DNA from 3 places in the Ochrobactrum sp. P6BSIII genome. Region 3 is predicted to be linked to each of the others. Evidence: riboswitches for the same ligand, from Rfam matches in the RefSeq annotation. Region 3 holds a riboswitch; each other region holds the start of a gene.
The links. Region 3 has a riboswitch for thiamine pyrophosphate ahead of thiB (thiamine ABC transporter substrate binding subunit). Riboswitches for the same ligand answer to the same signal wherever they lie in the genome.

Region 1 (5,964 bases), on a different contig from region 3:
AACAAATACAGAAAAGCCACAGCGCATGAAAACCGGGGCTGGTGGCGTTTACTGTTGGCGATGAGAGAGGAGGCCACCAACGGGTCGTCAGACACCAGCCTCGCGCCATACAGAATGTCGGACGCCGAAAAAGATGCAGGCGCGGGTGCCCCTTCTTCGTCTGTGTAAACTTATAGTGCTAATGCAACTATTTAGAAATTGTATTCATTAGCCGGCTTCAGCCTCGCATCTTCATGCTGTCTTCCTGCGATCCCGCACGTATTTCATGTGAGATTTCCATCGAACAAAACTTGGGACCGCACATGGAGCAGAAATGAGCGTCCTTGTGAGCCTCCTTGGGCAAGGTCTCGTCATGATAAGAACGTGCGGTCTCCGGATCCAGTGAAAGATTGAACTGATCTTCCCAACGGAATTCGAACCGAGCCCGCGATAGCGCATCATCGTGAATACGCGCTGCCGGGTGTCCTTTTGCTAGGTCTGCGGCATGAGCGGCTATCTTATAGGTGACGACACCAATTTTAACATCGTCGCGATTGGGCAAGCCAAGATGCTCCTTCGGGGTAACGTAGCAAAGCATGGCGGTGCCGAACCAGCCGATCATCGCTGCACCAATTCCCGAGGTTATATGGTCATAACCGGGTGCGATATCAGTGGTCAGCGGTCCGAGCGTAAAGAATGGCGCCTCTCCGCATGTGTGTAATTGCTTGTCCATGTTCTCTTTGATCTTGTGCATCGGAACGTGGCCGGGCCCTTCTATCATTACCTGGCAATCCTTGGACCAGGCTATCTGGGTCAGTTCTCCAAGCGTCTCCAGTTCGGCAAATTGTGCCGCGTCATTGGCATCTGCTATCGATCCCGGACGCAGACCATCGCCAAGGGAGAATGAGACATCGTAAGCCCGACAGATATCGCAAATTTCTTCGAAATGTTCGTAGAGAAAACTCTCTTTGTGGTGGTGTAAGCACCACTTCGCCATGATCGAACCGCCGCGTGAAACGATGCCGGTTACGCGATTGGCGGTGAGGTGGATATAAGAAAGCCGCACGCCAGCGTGTATGGTAAAATAATCAACGCCTTGTTCGGCCTGTTCGATCAATGTGTCGCGATAGATCTGCCAGTTCAGATCTTCGGCAATACCATTGACCTTCTCCAGAGCCTGATAGAGCGGTACCGTGCCGATTGGAACTGGTGAGTTCCGGATGATCCATTCTCGAATATTATGAATGTTTCGTCCGGTTGAAAGGTCCATGACCGTATCGGCACCCCAACGGATCGCCCATACCATCTTTTCAACTTCTTCGCCCATAGAAGATGTTACGGCAGAATTGCCGATATTAGCGTTGATCTTAACCAGAAAGTTCCGCCCGATGATCATCGGCTCGGATTCAGGATGATTGATATTGGCAGGAAGAATAGCGCGTCCCTCTGCAATCTCCTGGCGAACGAATTCCGGTGTTACATAGTCGGGAATGTTGGCGCCGAAACCTTGCCCGTCGCGCGGCAATTCATGCTGGACAGCGTGTCGCCCAAGGTTTTCGCGGATGGCGACGAATTCCATTTCGGGAGTGATGATACCTGCACGGGCATAAGCAAGCTGGGTAACCGCCTTGCCATTCCTTGCTTTCAACGGTGTATTTAGAAAAGGGAATTCCTGTGTCAGTCGTTCACCTGTCGCAAAGCCGTTATCTGCGGGTTGAACCGAGCGCCCTTCATAGGCTTCGACATCGCCGCGCCCGCTGATCCAGCTTTCGCGCAATCGGGGCAAACCTGTTTCGATATTGATCGTTGCGTGGTCGTCGGTGTAGGGCCCAGATGGGTCATAGACCGTAACAGGTGGCAGCCCGGAACTGGGATGCAGAGCAATTTCTCGCATCGGGACGCAGATATCCGGATAAAGCGTTCCCGGTTTGCTTAGTTTTCGGGAAGCAGGGAGAGGGCCAGTGGTAACAGTCGGGGCTGTGTTGCCAGTAATGATAGACATGGTTGAGGCTCCAAGTTGTGATGTTGGAGACCCAGTTCCAGTGTTGGAAGGATGAAAAAACGCCATCAGGAAGCATCCAGTGGACGCTCGCCTTCCAGCATTTGCACCGTCCCTACGCCAGTATGAACTGGATCAGGTTCAACGGGTCACTGCGCACGCTAGCAGTATCTCAGCCCCTTGCCGGGACTCCCCTGGTGAATGCTTAAAATTATGCACGGGCAGTTTTGGTCGTCAAGACCGGTTGGCTGCGCGCGTGTTTCTATTCCTGACCGTGGACGTAAAACAAACGGTGAAGCTTGGCTTCTCTTTTTCCATTTGGCATCATCACTGATGCGGCTTTTTAAAAATCCGAAGTGTTTTAGTTCACCAGATCGCGGCCTTTGGTTTCCGGCGTGGTGATCATCACATAGATCGCGGGTATAGCCATCAATGTGGCGTAGACCGCGACCGCGAAGGGTGTACCGAAAATTTCAAGCAGCCACGTGCCGATGATCGGGGCCAGCGCTCCACCCAACACCGTGGCGACAGAATAGGATGTCGACATGGCCGTGTAACGAACGCGCGCCGGGAAGAGTTCGGTGAAATAGGCCGACATGCCACCCACGATAATGCCGTGGAAGGAGAGCGTCAGCACGGTTGCCCAGGTGAGTGTCGCTGTGTCTGCGCCGGGAGGCAGGCTGAAAAGCCAGAACCCTGCGCCGATACCACCCACAAGACCCACCAGCGTAACGGCCTTGCGTCCGATACGGTCTGCTGTGGCACCGGCAGCCAGAATGACGGCGACTTCGGCAATGGAGCCAATGAACAGAGCGCCAAGGGCAGCTTCACGCGGGACTTTCAGGAACACGGTCGCCAGCACGACGAAGAATGTGGAGAAGAGGTAAAAGAGCGCGCTTTCGCCAGCCTTGACGAACAGGACGCGCAGCATGTTTGCGCCCTGGGTCGTAATCGCTTCGCGCAATGGGGCTTTAACGGCTTCGGTCTTCTGTTCCTGAAGATGGATAAAGGCTGGCGATTCCTCGACCTTGCGCCGGACCCATAGACCGAGACCGATCAGCAGAATGGAGGCGATGAAGGGAATGCGCCAGGCCCATTCCACAAAAGCGTCCGATCCGAAATGCCCGATGACCGCACCGATGACGGCGGTGGCGATCACATTGCCCGCCGGTCCTCCAATCATGGGAAAGCCGGTCCAGAGACCGCGCTGTTTTGCCGGAAGGCTTTCGGCAATAAGCACCAAGGCGCCAGTGGATTCGCCACCGATGGCAAAACCTTGCAACAGGCGCATCAGGAGCAGCAAGAGCGGAGCGAACACGCCAATCTGCTGATAGGTGGGGAGCAGTCCCATGGCGACAGTCGCACCGCCCATCAGGAAAAGACTGATGACGAGTGCGCGCTTGCGCCCGATCCTGTCACCCAGAACACCGAAGAACCAGCCGCCAGCAGGACGGGCAATGAAGCCGACGGCCTGTGTGGACAAGGCGGCAATCAAGCCGGTGATCGGATCGACGACCGGGAAAAACGCGGTGTTGAAAACAAGTGCGGCGCAAAAAGCGAAAACCGCGAAGTCATACCACTCGATAATCGTGCCCGTGCTGGCCGCGAAAAGAAGCCGTATTGATGATTTTTGTGTCTGCGCGGCATCCATTGTGCCCGCCGGTGCTGATGTGTTCAAGGGTGCTCCTCCGCTGCCCAGCATTTGAATACCGGTTCCTCGCTACCGGCACCTTATAATCGTATCATTTGCAACGATGTCAAGTTCATTGCAATAGCAACGTTACATATGCAATGAACTAGTCGCGATCAGATTCCGGGGATTACAATCCGCAGGAGGGGCGAGGATCAATTCAAAAGGCTGTTCGAACGGACAGGATAACAGCGGTGTACGGGTATTTTTCATTGGGGCGCAATCTTACCAGCCCGCGTTTCACTCCGATTAGATCTCGCTCTTGAAAAAGCCTTTGAAATTGTCTGTTCAATCCGGGAAAATGATTGAAATCAAAAGACTTTGTGAGGGGCATGCAATGCGCATGGAGACGTTCTTTCCCTATCGGCTCGCGATTGTCGCGGAAGCGTTCTCCCGGCAGCTGGTTGCTGTTTATGGTCACGAATATGGGCTGATGCGTGAGGAATGGCGTCTGCTGTTTCTGCTTGCGGAAGCAGGTTCCATCGATTCCGTGCGGCTTGCCCAGCGCACCTCTCTCGACAAGGTGCAGGTCAGCCGCGCCGCCAGCCGTCTGGAAGAGAAAGGCCTGATTATCCGGACCATATCCGAAGAAGACCGGCGTTTGCGGCATTATGCGGTCACGAATGCGGGACAAGCCCTGTTTCAAAAGGCTTTCGGCGAAGTCGATGCAAAAGCCAACGCCATATTGAGCGTAATGTCCGAGCAGGACCGCCAAGCTCTGGAAACCGGTATCGCCGCGCTGCACGAAGCCGTCAAGCAGGTGACTGAAGCCGGGTAAGGTCGGCGATTATCGCGAAGGATGCGCGCTGGAGAGGCGGGTCAGCCCTTCGAGAAAATGTTTGGCATCGGGGCCCAGATCTTTAAGTATCTCCGCCTGAAACTCGTCAGCGATTTTGCCAAGGCGATGCATCAGCTCTTCCCCTTGAGGGGTGAGCGCGAGTACAATCAATCGACGGTCAACATTGTTATCCGATTTATGCAGCAGTCCGGCACTTTCAAGGCGCGTTGCTGCCCGGCTGACAATCGACTTGTCCAGATTGACGCGGGTATTGATGTCCCGGATGCTGACTTCGCCACTTCGATAGAGATGCGCCAATACGCGCCATTCGGGGATGGTCAGCCCCGCTTCAGCGGCATAGCGTTTTGCAAAGCGCTCGCTGATCCGCGCGGCCACCACGCTGAGCCGATAGGGCAGGAAACCGTCGAGTTCGAATGCCATGCATGTCTCCTTTTTTCAGGAAAGGAGCAGAGTTTCATTGCAAATACAACGGAAAAACACGTGTCACGCAAGAAGCATTGACTTCGTTGCATTCGCAACGTTATTATCGTTGTTCGAGCAACGAATTTGCCGGGAGGATTAATCATGACCGCTCACGCAATCCCGCAGGGCATGGTCCGCGCATCGGTGACGACAGGAACGGTCGAGGGCTATATGCCCGGTTTCGGCAACGACTTTGAAACCGAAGCGCTGCCGGGTGCATTGCCGCAAGGTCAGAATTCACCACAGAAATGCAATTACGGGCTTTATGCCGAGCAGCTGTCCGGCACCGCTTTCACCGCGCCGCGTGGTCAAAACGAGCGGACCTGGTGCTATCGCATTCGCCCGTCGGTCCATCATACGGGCCGATTCCAGCTGGTCGACGTGCCGTACTGGAAGACCGCGCCCAATCTGCCGGTCGGCGATCCGCAGCGGCGCAATATCACCAGTCTCGGCCAGTATCGCTGGGACCCTATCCCGCTGCCGGGGCCGGATGAGGATCTGACGTGGATCACCGGCATGCGCACCATGACCACGGCGGGCGATGTGAACATCCAGATCGGTATGGCAAGTCATGTCTATCTGATCACCCGTTCGATGCAGGACGAGTATTTTTACTCCGCCGATAGCGAATTGCTGGTCGTGCCGCAGGAAGGACGGCTGCGCTTTTGCACGGAGCTTGGCATTATCGATCTTGAGCCGAAGGAAATTGCCATTATTCCGCGCGGTCTCGTTTATCGCGTCGAAGTGCTTGAGGGACTGTGCCGCGGCTTTGTCTGCGAGAATTATGGTCAGAAATTCGATATGCCCGGCCGTGGTCCTATCGGCGCGAACTGCCTTGCCAATCCGCGCGATTTCAAATCCCCCGTTGCGGCCTATGAAGACAAACAGGCACGCTCGCGTGTTGTCATCAAATGGTGCGGCCAGTTTCATGAGAGCTGGATTGACCATTCGCCGCTCGATATCGTCGCGTGGCACGGCAATTACTGCGCCTATAAATATGACCTGCGCACTTACTCGCCGGTTGGCGCCATTCTG
Region 2 (5,964 bases), on a different contig from region 3:
AGAATGGTGCCGAGCAAAGTTTCCTCGGTTCCGGCGACCGAATAGCCGATCTTCTTGCCCTTGAGATCGGCGATGGAATTCACCGATCCGTCGTCGCGGGTCATCAGGCAGTTGAGCGGTGAGTCAATCAGCGTGCCGACGCGGATCAGCGGCAGACCTTCATGCACCTGAAGATGCACCTGTTGCTGATAGGAAATGGCGAGGTCGGCCTGTCCCGCCGCCACCATCTTGGTCGGCGTCGAGGCATCGGCAGGCGCGACGATATCCACGTCCAGCCCGGCATCCTTGAAGTAGCCGAGCTTGTCGGCAACGATGATGGGGCCGTGATCCGGGTTCACGTACCAGTCGAGGATGAGCTTTAGCTTGTCGTCAGCGTGAGCCGAAGTGGCAACAGTGAAAGCGAGGCCGAACAGGGCGGCGAAGACGGTCTTTTTCATTTGCGTTGCCTTTCCATGGGGGTCTGCTCCAGAGCAAGGCCTGCATAAGCGCGGGTGGTTTCGATCCATTGACGCAGGCGGCTTTCGGGGTCGGCATTGAGGGTGATGTCGGTGACGACGGAAACGATATCGGCGCCCGCTTCGAAAACGCCCGGTGCGCGTTCGACGCTCATACCGCCGATCCCGACCAGCGGAATATCGCCAATCCGCGCCTTCCATTGGCCAAGGCGGGGCAGGCCCTGTTCGTGCCATTTCATCTTTTTCAAAATGGTCGGGTAGATGGGGCCAAGCGCGATATAGTCTGGCTTTACCGACAGGGCGCGGTCCAGTTCCGCCTCGTCATGGCTCGAAACACCCAGTTTCAAACCACCGGCGCGAATGGCATCCAGATCGGCATCGTCGAGGTCTTCCTGTCCAAGATGGATGAAGTCGCAACCTTCCTCCAGCGCGAGCTTCCAATAGTCGTTGACGATCAGCTGGCAGTCATGGGCAAGGCAAATTTCGCGTGCGGCGCGGATTTCGCTGCGCAGCTCCGGCTCGGTCTTGTCCTTGGCGCGCAACTGCACCAGCCTGACGCCGAGCGGCACCATGCGCTCCAGCCATTTTGCGCTGTCGAAGATCGGGTAGAACGGATCGAGGGCCATTACAAAAATGCCTTTCCGAGAAGAGGGGTGGATGGCGCGGCCATGTCGCGCGCTTCGATGGCGTCTGCTTCGAAAGCGAGCCGTCCGGCTTCAACCGCCAGCGCAAAACCACGTGCCATGGAAACGGGATCGCCAGCCTTGGCGACAGCGGTGTTGATGAGCACGGCGTCATAGCCCAGTTCCATCGCCGCAGCCGCATGGGACGGCACACCGATGCCGGCATCGACAACAAGCGGAATGTCGGGAAAATGCGCCCGCATGGTCTTCAGCGCATAAGGATTGTTGAGGCCACGGCCTGAGCCGATGGGCGCGCCCCAGGGCATCAGCACCTTGCAACCGGCTTCAATGAGCTTTTCCGCGACGACCAGATCGTCATTCATATAGGGAAAGACCTCGAAACCGTCGTCGCAGAGTATGCGCGCTGCTTCGACCAGACCGAACGGGTCGGGCTGCAACGTGTCGTGGTCGCCGATCACTTCCAGCTTGATCCAGTTGGTGCCGAAGATTTCACGCGCCATTCTGGCGGTGGTCACCGCTTCACGCGGCGTGTGGCAGCCTGCGGTGTTGGGCAGAACGGCGACGCCCAACTCGCGGATCAGCGCCCAGAAGTCCTGTCCGGCGCGCGCATCGCCGCTTTCGCGGCGCAGCGACACGGTGACGATATCGCTTTGCGAAGCACGCACCGCATCGGCCAGAATGGCGGGCGATGGATATTGCGCCGTGCCGAGCAGCAGGCGGCTTTCAAATTGTTGGCCGTAGAATTCCAGCATCTCAGCCTCCCTGCATCGGGGCCAGAACTTCGATGCGGTCGCCAGCCGACAAGGTCGCGGCTGCGCGCTCGTCGCTGGCCACGAATTCACCGTTCAGCGCGGTTGCAACAACCGCTTCATCCAGTTCGATCTCGGTCAGCAGCGCCGCCAGATTGGCGGCTGCCGTGGTGATGACTTCACCGTTCAGCACGATCGTCATGCATAGTCCTCCACAAATTCAGGCATAGTTTCGGGCGCGGTCGCGGCCGCAACCGCCATGCGTGCCACAGCTGGCGAAAGCAGGAAGCCGTGGCGGTAAAGCCCGTTGACATAGATGGTTTTGCCACGCCGTCTCACGCGGGGAAGGTTGTCTGGAAAGGCGGGGCGCGCATCGACGCCGGTTTCGAGAATTTCAGCCTCGCCGAAGGCCGGATGCAGGGCGTAAGCCGCGCTCAAAAGCTCCAATGTCGAGCGCACGCTGATGCCACTGCGCTGATCGCTTTCGATCATCGTCGCGCCGATCATGTGCACGCCGTCGCCGCGCGGCACGATGTAGAGCGGAATGCGCGGATGCAGGAGACGCACGGGCCGCGAAAGGTTGATGTCGCGCGAGCGGACAACCAGCATCTCACCCTTGACGCCGCGCAGATCGGGCAGCGCATCGCGGGCGCTAAGACCACGGGCATCGACGGTGATATCCGCGTCGATCTTCGCTTCATGCGCTTCCGTATTGAGGTGAAAGACGACGCCTTTTCTTTGCAGGTTTTCGGCCAGCTCAACCAATGTCTTGCGCGGATCGAGATGGCCTTCACGTGTGAAGAACAGGCCCTGCCGGAAACGCCCGGCCAGATCGGGTTCCAGTGCATCAATGCGGTCATGGTCGATTGTGTCGAAGGCTTCCGTCCGGCGGGCGAAACGGCGCAACTCGCTGGCGTCACGGTTGTGCGACAGAACCAGAGTGCCTTCGCGCTTGACGCCGGAGACGTGCTTTTCCCACCAGCCGATGGCTTCCTGACCGAGCCGCACCACAGGCTCTTCGGCGCTTTCGCCCTCGCACCATGGTGCCAGCATGCCGCCTGCAAGCCAGGAACAGCAGTCGGAACCGATCTGCGGGCTGCGGGCAATCACCGTGACGGCATGGCCCTGATCGGTGAACTCGGCGGCGGTGGCAAGACCGGCGACACCCGCTCCGATGATGGTGACGCGCATCACGCAATCTCCTCCATTCGGGTTTTCCAGAGGTTATGGAAATGGTGCACCGGCCCGTGGCCGTGTCCGATCTTCAACGTATCGGCAGCGCGGATTGCCCCTTGCAGATAGGTGTGGGCTGCAAGCATGGCCTTTTCGAGCGGCAGGTTCTTTGCAAGCTCTGCCGCAATGGCCGAGGAGAGCGTGCAGCCTGTGCCATGGGTGTTGCCGGTCAAGATGCGCTGCGCCTCGACACGCAGCGTCGGCTGATCGCGGCGAACGAGGAGGTCGACGCAGATTTCGCCTTCCGCATGGCCGCCCTTCATCAGAACGGCTTTCGCGCCGAGTTCGAGCAATGCGCGGCCCTGTTGTTCGGCGTCTTCATCATCAAGCGCCAGACCGCAGCCGAGCAGGCAGGCAGCTTCAGGCCGGTTTGGGGTCAAAAGCGTTGCGATCGGCACCAGTTTCTGGCGCAAAAGCGCAATGGCGCTTTCGCTCAAAAGCCGGTCGCCGGACTTGGCCACCATCACCGGATCGAGCACGACAGGGCCGGAAAAATGGGCGAGTCCCCGCGCAATGGCCTCGATGGTTTCGGGCACGGAAACCATGCCGATCTTCACTGCGGCAACGTCGAGATCGCTGAAAACGGCGTCGATCTGCCCAGCGACAATGGCGGGCGGGATATCGTGCACCGCGCTCACCGTGCAGGTGTTCTGCACGGTCACAGCCGCAATGACGCTCGCGCCATAAACGCCGAGCGCCGAAAATGTCTTGAGGTCGGCCTGAATGCCAGCGCCGCCGCCGCTGTCGGAACCGGCAATTGTCACGCAGATGGGCACAGACCGTGTCTGGCCATTGTTGGATTTGGTTCGGGAGAAACTATGTTTCTGGTTCATCGTGTCGTCTCTCATTCCGAACGGAAAGATGAGACGTCATGAACCTGTAAGGAGCATAAGCTCCGAGTGGGATGAACCCTGTCCGCGACGCGTCAAACTCCGTTCCCTACGCAGGTATTACCCGGATCAGGTTCAATGGGTTAACGCGTGAACGCGCCTCTCAGCCTCTTTCGAGGCACCCCAACGAATTTTGCATCCATAGGCATAGGCCGGAAGTTTTGAGCGGTCAAGTTATCTCAAGCGGTCTCGCGCGAGGTCTGACGCTATAAAAAACAAGATCATCAGAAAAAACTAAATGAGTACCTCCTTCATATATGGTTTGTTAAAACCATTGGTCGTATTCTCCCAGCGGGGAAGTGCGTCCTGGTGACGGTCCTCGCCTGTTGGTTCGTGAGCTTGTCTGGTCATGAACTCATGCGGAATATGATGTTCCAGTGAGAGGTTTTGTTGGCTAATTTAGACTGACGACATGTGTCGGCTTGGGGCAAGGGGTATATGATGGCGAAGCGGAAAGCCGGTCCGACAGAGGCGGGAGGCTCCATGGCGAGCACGTCCCAGCAGGATTTCCGTATCCTTTTCACCACCCATCCGACGCCAATGTGGGTCTATGACCCGCAGACCCTCGGCTTCATCATCATGAACGACGCGGCCTATGCGCTTTACGGCTATACGCCTGATGAACTGCCGGGCATGACTGTTCTCGATATTCGTCCGCAGGCCGAGCGCGAGCGCATGCTGAGCGCTGTCCGTGATCGCAGCGATCTGGAGCGCCCCGAGCGATGGCAGCATCGGCGCGCCACCGGCGAAATCATCGAAGTTCTGACCTACGGACGGGAAGTGCAGTTCGACGGTAAGGACGCCATCCTTGCCATCGTGCAGGATCGGACCGAAATTGCCGAAGCCAACCGGCAGGCGATCCATGCGCAATCACTGCTCGATAGCCTTGTCAGCAATCTGCCGCTCGGCGTGTTCATCAAGGACATGCAGGACGAGGGGCGTTACGTGCTCTACAATCAGGCGGCATCGCAGGCGAGCGGCAAGGCGATTGAGGCGGTGGTCGGCTTCACCGATGCACAGCTGATGACGGATCTGGAGCGCCGCCAATATGCGCAGCAGGATCGTCAGGTGATGAGCAAAGGCGAAGCGCTCAGCGTCGAATATAAAACCCATCACGACGACGGAACGCAGCGCATTCTGCGTGTCATCAAGAGCTCCATTCCGCCGGTCGACGACGGCACGCCGCGCTATCTGATCGGCTTGATCGAAGACATTACCGAACGGCGCGAAATCGAGGAGCGCATGGCCCATATCGCCATGCATGACAGCCTCACGCGACTGCCCAACCGCGCCTATTTCTCCCATCATGTCGAGGACTTGCTGAAAAAGGGCGGCGATGCGGAGCCGTTTGCGCTTTTCTATATCGACATCGATCACTTCAAGAGCATCAACGACAATATCGGCCATCAGGCAGGCGACCAGCTCTTGCAGCAGGTGGCCGAGCGGTTGCGCCAGATCACCACGAGCGACCAGTTCATCGCGCGGCTCGGCGGCGATGAGTTCGCCGTCATCTATCGCAGCGGGACCGTTGGCCAGATCGCCATGTTTGCGGATCGGGTGCTTTCGGCATTTCAGGAACCGTTCAAGCTCGGCGACAATTCCGAATTCGTCACATGCAGCATGGGCATCGCGCAGGCGCCGCTGCATGGCGATAATTCCGACGTGCTGATGCGCAACGCCGATCTGGCGCTCCACGCGTCGAAATCGAGCGGCAGGCGCACCTTCCATTTCTACCAGCACGCGTTGCGTCTGGCCGCTGAAAAGCGCCACATCATGACGAGCGAGCTGCGTCAGGCCCTGCTGTCCCAGCAGTTCGAACTGCATTACCAGCCGATCTTCAATCTGGAGAGCGGGCGGATTTCCGGCTTTGAAGCGCTGATCCGCTGGCGTCATCCCGAGCGCGGCATGATTTCACCGGCGGAGTTCATTCCGCTCGCGGAAGAGACCGGGTTGATCGGTCCCATCGGTGACTGGGTGCTGCTGGCGGCCTGCC
Region 3 (5,964 bases):
CGATCATGGCTGACCAGAATAACCGTACCCGGAAAACCTGCGACCAGTTCCTGCAACAGATCCAGCGTTTCCATGTCGAGATCGTTGGTCGGCTCGTCGAGGATCAGCAGGTTGGCGGGGCGAGCCAGCACGCGGGCCAGCATCAGACGCGCCCTTTCGCCACCGGAAAGCTCGCGGATCGGCGTCCGGGCCTGTTCCGGCTGGAACAGAAAGTCCTTCATATAGGAAACAACATGGCGCTGCTCGCCATTGATGACGAGGTTTTCCCCGCGCCCGTCGGTCAGATAATGCGACAGCGTCTCATCCAGATTGAGGCTGTCACGCTTCTGATCAAGCTCGGCCATTTCCAGATTGACGCCCAGCCGAAGCGTGCCGGAATCTGGCGCCAGCTTGTCGGTCAGGAGCGAGAGCAGTGTGGTTTTTCCCGCGCCGTTGGGGCCGACCAGACCGATCCGGTCGCCGCGCTGCACGCGCGTGGAGAAATCCTTCACCAGAACACGGTCGCCATAGGCTTTGTTCAGCAACTTGGCTTCGATCACCAGCTTGCCGGATTCCTTGGAATCGCTGGCCGTCAGAACCGCCGACCCTTGCGCCTTGCGGTGATTGCGGAAATCCGCGCGCATGGAATGCAATTCGCCGAGGCGGCGCATGTTGCGCTTGCGGCGTGCCGTCACGCCATAGCGCAGCCAATGCTCCTCGCGGGCAATCTGGCGGCCAAGCTTGTGATGATCGCGCTCTTCTTCTTCCAGAACCTTGTCGCGCCATTCCTCGAAATGGCCGAAACCCTGCTCCAGACGGCGTGTGATACCACGGTCGAGCCAGACAGTCGCGCGGCTGACATTTTCCAGAAAGCGACGGTCATGCGAGATCAGCACGATGGCCGAACGGATCTGGCGCAATTCGCCTTCCAGCCATTCGATGGTTGTCAGATCGAGATGGTTGGTCGGCTCGTCGAGCAAAAGCACATCGGGCTGCGGCGCGATCACACGCGCCAGCGCCGCACGGCGCGCTTCGCCACCCGAAAGATGATCCGGATTTTCGTCGCCGGTCAGGCCCAGATGCTCCAGAAGATAGGTCACGCGATGCGGATCGTCGGTCGGTCCGAGCCCCGCTTCGACATAGGCGCGCACGCTGGCAAAGCCGTCCATGTCCGGCACCTGCGGCAGATAGCGAACGGTCGCGCCCGGATGCTTGAACACTTCGCCCGAAGTCGGCTCGACCATGCCGGCGGCGATCTTCAAAAGCGTGGATTTGCCAGAACCATTGCGCCCGACCAGCGCGATGCGGTCGCCCTCGCTCACCGAAAGGCTCGCATCCTCCAGAAGCGGCGTACCGCCGAAGGTGAGCTTGATCTGGTCTAGGCGAAGGAGCGGTGGTGCCATGGTGTCTTCTGAGGCTTTCTGGGCGGTTCTCGGGATGTGCTTTGAAATTCCGCCCTGCTTGTCCGCGACAAAAGCCGTTCTGTCAAATGGATCGATAGGAAAGAGGCACGAAAAACAAACAGGCCGGGTTTCCCCGGCCTGTCCGCGATACGATTTTAAGCTTCAAGCTTACTGGCAGCGTGCTTCGTAGACGCGGCCGTAGTTGTCGCGATAGCGGCAGTACTGCACGCCATTACGCGTCTGGGCAGCGCCAACCAGCGTACCGGCAACAGCACCAATAGCAGCACCCGTGAGAGCGCCACGGCCGTTACCGCCGATTGCACCACCGGCGAGAGCACCGATTGCTGCACCGCCAACACCGTAACCAGCTGTGCGCTGTTCGTTGGTCGTGCATGCTGCTGTCGACAATGCGAGCACCCCGGCAACCGCAATCATGGAAAGACGTGACTTCATCAAACAATCTCCTGTCAAAGTTGACACTTCAGGTGCCGATTTTGCGTCCCCAATTTCGGCGCTAACTAATAACCCGCTTACCGCATTTGAAATACGTTTCGCTGTCGAGCGTCAAGCCTTTTCAATCGGTAAGGTTAGCGACACGCCGTCAGCATGCTCCGAATTTAAGTTTGCAACAAGTATCGCTAAGCCAGAACGCACAGTAATGCGAAGTGTTCCACGCACTATATTGGAAACTGTCCACGAAGAACCAAAAGGAAGGGTCACGTTGTCTAACGGCCACTCTGCATTTGTGATTGAAAGCCCGTCCACAGCGGTGAAACTGATGACGCTGAACAGCGTGCCGTCAGGGAAATCATAGGTAAACTCGCCAGCCGTCACCGGCCATGCCTCTTCCGCACCGCTGGACAGGAGGACATTCCGCCCCTTGTTGGCCTGCGCTGTCGCCATTGTGAGATGCAGCAGCGTGTGGTCGGTGCGCTGGCCGCCAAAAGCACCGCACAAAATGGCGCGTGTCGCGCCACGGGCAAAGGCTTCCTCGAAAGCCAGTTCGCCGTCTGTCATGTCCTTGGCGCGCGGAAATGTCTTTTGCGGCACATGCGCATATTGATCGAGCAGGGCTTGTGGCGTGGAATCGAAATCGCCGAGCCACAGTTCCGGTTCGACGCCCAGAGCGGCCGCATGACGAATACCACCATCGGCGGCCAGAATGCGCGCGCCGGCTATCTGCTGACGCAGCCGTTCGGTTACGACGAGGTCGCCGCCGAGAAGGATGACGAATGTGCTCATAAGCCGCTCTTATCATGGGCAAATCCCAGCTGGAAGTCTGCTCTGTCCCAGTTTGTATCGCTTTTGCCTCTCTTGCCCTTCATGGCCTGACATATTAATGTCGCAACGCTCTAACGGGGTGCCATTTGTTCCCATGAATGGCTGAGAGGTTTTTCAAAAAACCAACCCGCTGAACCTGATCCGGTTTGCACCGGCGGAGGGATTAGATGCTGCTCTGCGGCACGATCCCGAAAAGTAGCAGCTTTTCGGTTATTGTTGTGCTCCAGACCCCAAGCGGCGCTAAATCCTTTTAACTTTATGAAAGGACGTGCCGTTATGCGGCTGTTATCTTTGCTGGCCTTCTCTTTCGCGGCAGCCGTTAGTCTGGCACCTGCGGCACAGGCCAAAGACAAGCTCACCATCTATACCTATGACAGTTTCATTTCCGAATGGGGTCCCGGTCCCAAGGTAAAGGAAAACTTCGAGAAGGAATGCGACTGCGAGATCAACTGGGTCGCTTCCGCCGACGGTGTGGCCCTGCTCAACCGGCTGAAGCTTGAAGGCGGCAACACCAAGGCCGATATCGTGCTTGGCCTCGACACCAACCTGACCACGGAAGCGCGCGCCACTGGCTTCTTTGCGCCAAGTGGCATCGATCTTGGCAATGTCAGCGTGCCGGGTGACTTCAAGGACGATATTTTCGTACCCTATGACTATGGCTATTTCGCCATTGTCTATGATTCGGAAAAGCTGCCCAATCCGCCCAAGAGCCTGAAGGAACTGGTCGAAGGCGACCCGTCGCAGAAGATCGTGCTTCAGGATCCGCGCACCTCGACACCGGGTCTTGGTATGCTGCTTTGGATGAAAGCCGTCTATGGCGATCAGGCCGGCGATGCCTGGCAGAAATTGCAGAAGCGCATTCTCACCGTCACGCCGGGCTGGTCGGAAGCCTATGGCCTCTTCACCAAGGGTGAAGCGCCGATGGTGCTCTCCTATACCAGTTCGCCAGCCTATCATGTCATTGCGGAGAAGACAGATCGCTACAAGGCGCTGGCCTATCCGGAAGGCAATTACCTCCAGATCGAGCTTGCCGCCCAGACGACGACCGGCGCCAAGAACCCGCTGGCGCAGAAATTCCTGTCCTTCATGACCGGCCCCGGCTTTCAGGATGTGATCCCGGAAACCAACTGGATGTTCCCGGCAGGCAAGACATCAACGCCGCTTCCCGCCGCTTTCGACGCCTTGCCGAAACCGGAAAAGACCTTGCTCATTCCAGCCGACGAGGTTGCGAAGAACCGCAAGGCCTGGGTCGATGAATGGCTGGCAGCTACCAGCAAATGATCAACGCTCCGGCAGGCAAGAACACCAGCCCCACCCCCGCGATGAAACCCGTCGCGGGGGCTTTGGCGCTGGCCTTCCTTATCGTGCTTGCCGGTGGCGCGCTTGTCGCTCTTGCCTTTGAAGCCAGCGGCGGCTTCGATGTCGCCGCAAATTTCGATGCCTATCTCTGGCGAACCGCCCGTTTCACCATCGCACAAGCCGTCGCTTCGAGCCTGCTTTCGGTCGCCTTTGCGATCCCAGTTGCGCGCGCCTTGCATTCGGAAGCGCATTTTCCCGGACGGGGTTTTATTCTGCGGCTGTTCGCCCTGCCGCTCGCGTTGCCTGCCCTTGTGGCCGTGCTGGGCGTTACCAGCATTTACGGTCGAAACGGCCTCATCGCCCATATATCGGAGGCTGCGGGCCATTCGTTCCAGCCGGATATCTATGGCATTACGGGCATTTTGATTGCGCATGTGTTCTTCAACATGCCGCTGGCAGTGCGGCTCATCCTCGCCGCCTATGAATCGATACCCGCCGACTATTGGAAACTCGCGGCCCAGCTTGGCATGGGCAACAGCGCCCGTTTCCGGCTGATCGAATGGCCGGTTATCCGCCGCAGCCTGCCCGGCATGGCGGGGCTCATCTTCATGCTGTGCGTGACGAGCTTCACCACCGTGCTGACGCTCGGCGGTGGTCCACGGGCGACAACACTGGAAGTGGCGATCTATCAAAGCCTGCATTTCGATTTCGACCCGGCACGTGCGGTGGCGCTCACCGTCACCCAGCTCGGGCTGACCTTGCTGATCCTGCTGGCCCTGCGCCTGACCGGGCGTCCTTCCGAAGAAGGCTTTACCCACACGGCAACACCGCGCCGCTATGGCAGGCCTGCGCGTGGTGAACGCCTGTTCAACATCATCGCCATTCTCATCGGCTTTCTTTATGTCGCCTTGCCGATTGCAGGCGTGGTCGTGTCTGGTCTTGCCGCCGACCTCGCCCGCCTGCTCAGCGAACAGACGGTCTGGCGCGCCATCGGCACTAGCCTGGCGCTCGGCTTTTCTGCGGCAACGCTCTCGGTGCTTCTCTCACTGGCGCTCGTTTCAGCCCGGGAAGCGGTAAAAAACAACAAAATAGCCAGCCTGTTCGATACGGGCGCGAGCCTCATTCTGGTCATGCCGCCCATCGTGATCGGCGCCGGATGGTTCATCCTGCTGCGCCATTTCACCAATCCTTTCGCCATCGCACCGGTGATGGTGGTCACGGTCAACGCAGCCATGGCCATGCCTTTCGCAGTCCGGCTGTTGCGCCCGGCCTGGGACACGGCAGCCGCACGCCACAATAGGCTCTGTGCCCAGCTTGGCATTTATGGCCTCAATCGGCTGCGGCTCATTGACTGGCCGTCGATCCGCAGACCCTTTGGCATGGCCTTCGCCTTTGCCATGGCGCTTTCCATTGGCGACCTTGGCACAATCGCGCTGTTCGGCAGCGATGCGCTTCTGACCCTGCCCTATCTTCTCTTGCAGCGCATGGGCAGTTACCGCACATTCGATGCGGCCGGTCTCGCGCTCATTCTGGGGCTTCTCTGCCTCGGTCTGATGATGCTTGCCGACCGCGCCGCCACATCCCGGAAAGAGAATTCCGCCTCATGACTGCTTCCGCCGACATCCGCCTTACCGACGTGCGCTTCAGCTATGGCGAAACCGCAATGCGCTTCGATCTGGCTATTGCGGGCGGCGCTATTGCGGCCATTGTCGGCCCAAGCGGCTCGGGCAAGTCCACGCTCCTGAATCTCATTGCCGGTTTCGAGACGCCTTCATCGGGCGCCATTGCCATCGGCGGTGTCGATGTAACTCACCTGCCGCCGCCGCAACGGCCGGTTTCGATGGTGTTTCAGGAAAACAACCTGTTTGCCCATCTGACAGTCGCGCAAAATGTCGGCCTCGGTCGCGCGCCCAACCTGAAACTGACGGATAGCGACCGCGCCGCCATTGCCGACGCGCTGACCCGTGTCGGCCTCAAGGATAAAGAACAGCGCAAGCCCGAA

Region 1: it holds a riboswitch for thiamine pyrophosphate, as region 3 does, so the genes downstream of both, thiC (phosphomethylpyrimidine synthase ThiC) here and thiB (thiamine ABC transporter substrate binding subunit) in region 3, are expected to answer to the same signal.
Region 2: it holds a riboswitch for thiamine pyrophosphate, as region 3 does, so the genes downstream of both, thiD (bifunctional hydroxymethylpyrimidine kinase/phosphomethylpyrimidine kinase) here and thiB (thiamine ABC transporter substrate binding subunit) in region 3, are expected to answer to the same signal.

The regions. Positions count from the first base shown of each region.
Region 1 covers NZ_JACGXB010000008.1:235,119-241,082, reverse strand. The annotation lists partial or broken gene FHW00_RS24435 (hypothetical protein) at 1-168, shown strand, start outside; gene thiC (phosphomethylpyrimidine synthase ThiC) at 218-1,981, opposite strand; TPP riboswitch at 2,073-2,184, opposite strand; gene FHW00_RS13755 (MFS transporter) at 2,340-3,656, opposite strand; gene FHW00_RS13750 (MarR family winged helix-turn-helix transcriptional regulator) at 4,006-4,446, shown strand; gene FHW00_RS13745 (MarR family winged helix-turn-helix transcriptional regulator) at 4,456-4,887, opposite strand; gene hmgA (homogentisate 1,2-dioxygenase) at 5,032-5,964, shown strand, end outside.
Region 2 covers NZ_JACGXB010000006.1:338,778-344,741, reverse strand. The annotation lists gene FHW00_RS11375 (ABC transporter substrate-binding protein) at 1-437, opposite strand, end outside; gene FHW00_RS11370 (thiamine phosphate synthase) at 434-1,081, opposite strand; gene FHW00_RS11365 (thiazole synthase) at 1,081-1,851, opposite strand; gene thiS (sulfur carrier protein ThiS) at 1,853-2,050, opposite strand; gene thiO (glycine oxidase ThiO) at 2,047-3,039, opposite strand; gene thiD (bifunctional hydroxymethylpyrimidine kinase/phosphomethylpyrimidine kinase) at 3,039-3,914, opposite strand; TPP riboswitch at 4,001-4,107, opposite strand; gene FHW00_RS11345 (putative bifunctional diguanylate cyclase/phosphodiesterase) at 4,413-5,964, shown strand, end outside.
Region 3 covers NZ_JACGXB010000010.1:104,823-110,786, forward strand. The annotation lists gene FHW00_RS15335 (ABC-F family ATP-binding cassette domain-containing protein) at 1-1,382, opposite strand, end outside; gene FHW00_RS15340 (glycine zipper domain-containing protein) at 1,551-1,835, opposite strand; gene FHW00_RS15345 (thiamine diphosphokinase) at 1,947-2,624, opposite strand; TPP riboswitch at 2,729-2,843, shown strand; gene thiB (thiamine ABC transporter substrate binding subunit) at 2,940-3,944, shown strand; gene thiP (thiamine/thiamine pyrophosphate ABC transporter permease ThiP) at 3,920-5,569, shown strand; gene thiQ (thiamine ABC transporter ATP-binding protein) at 5,566-5,964, shown strand, end outside.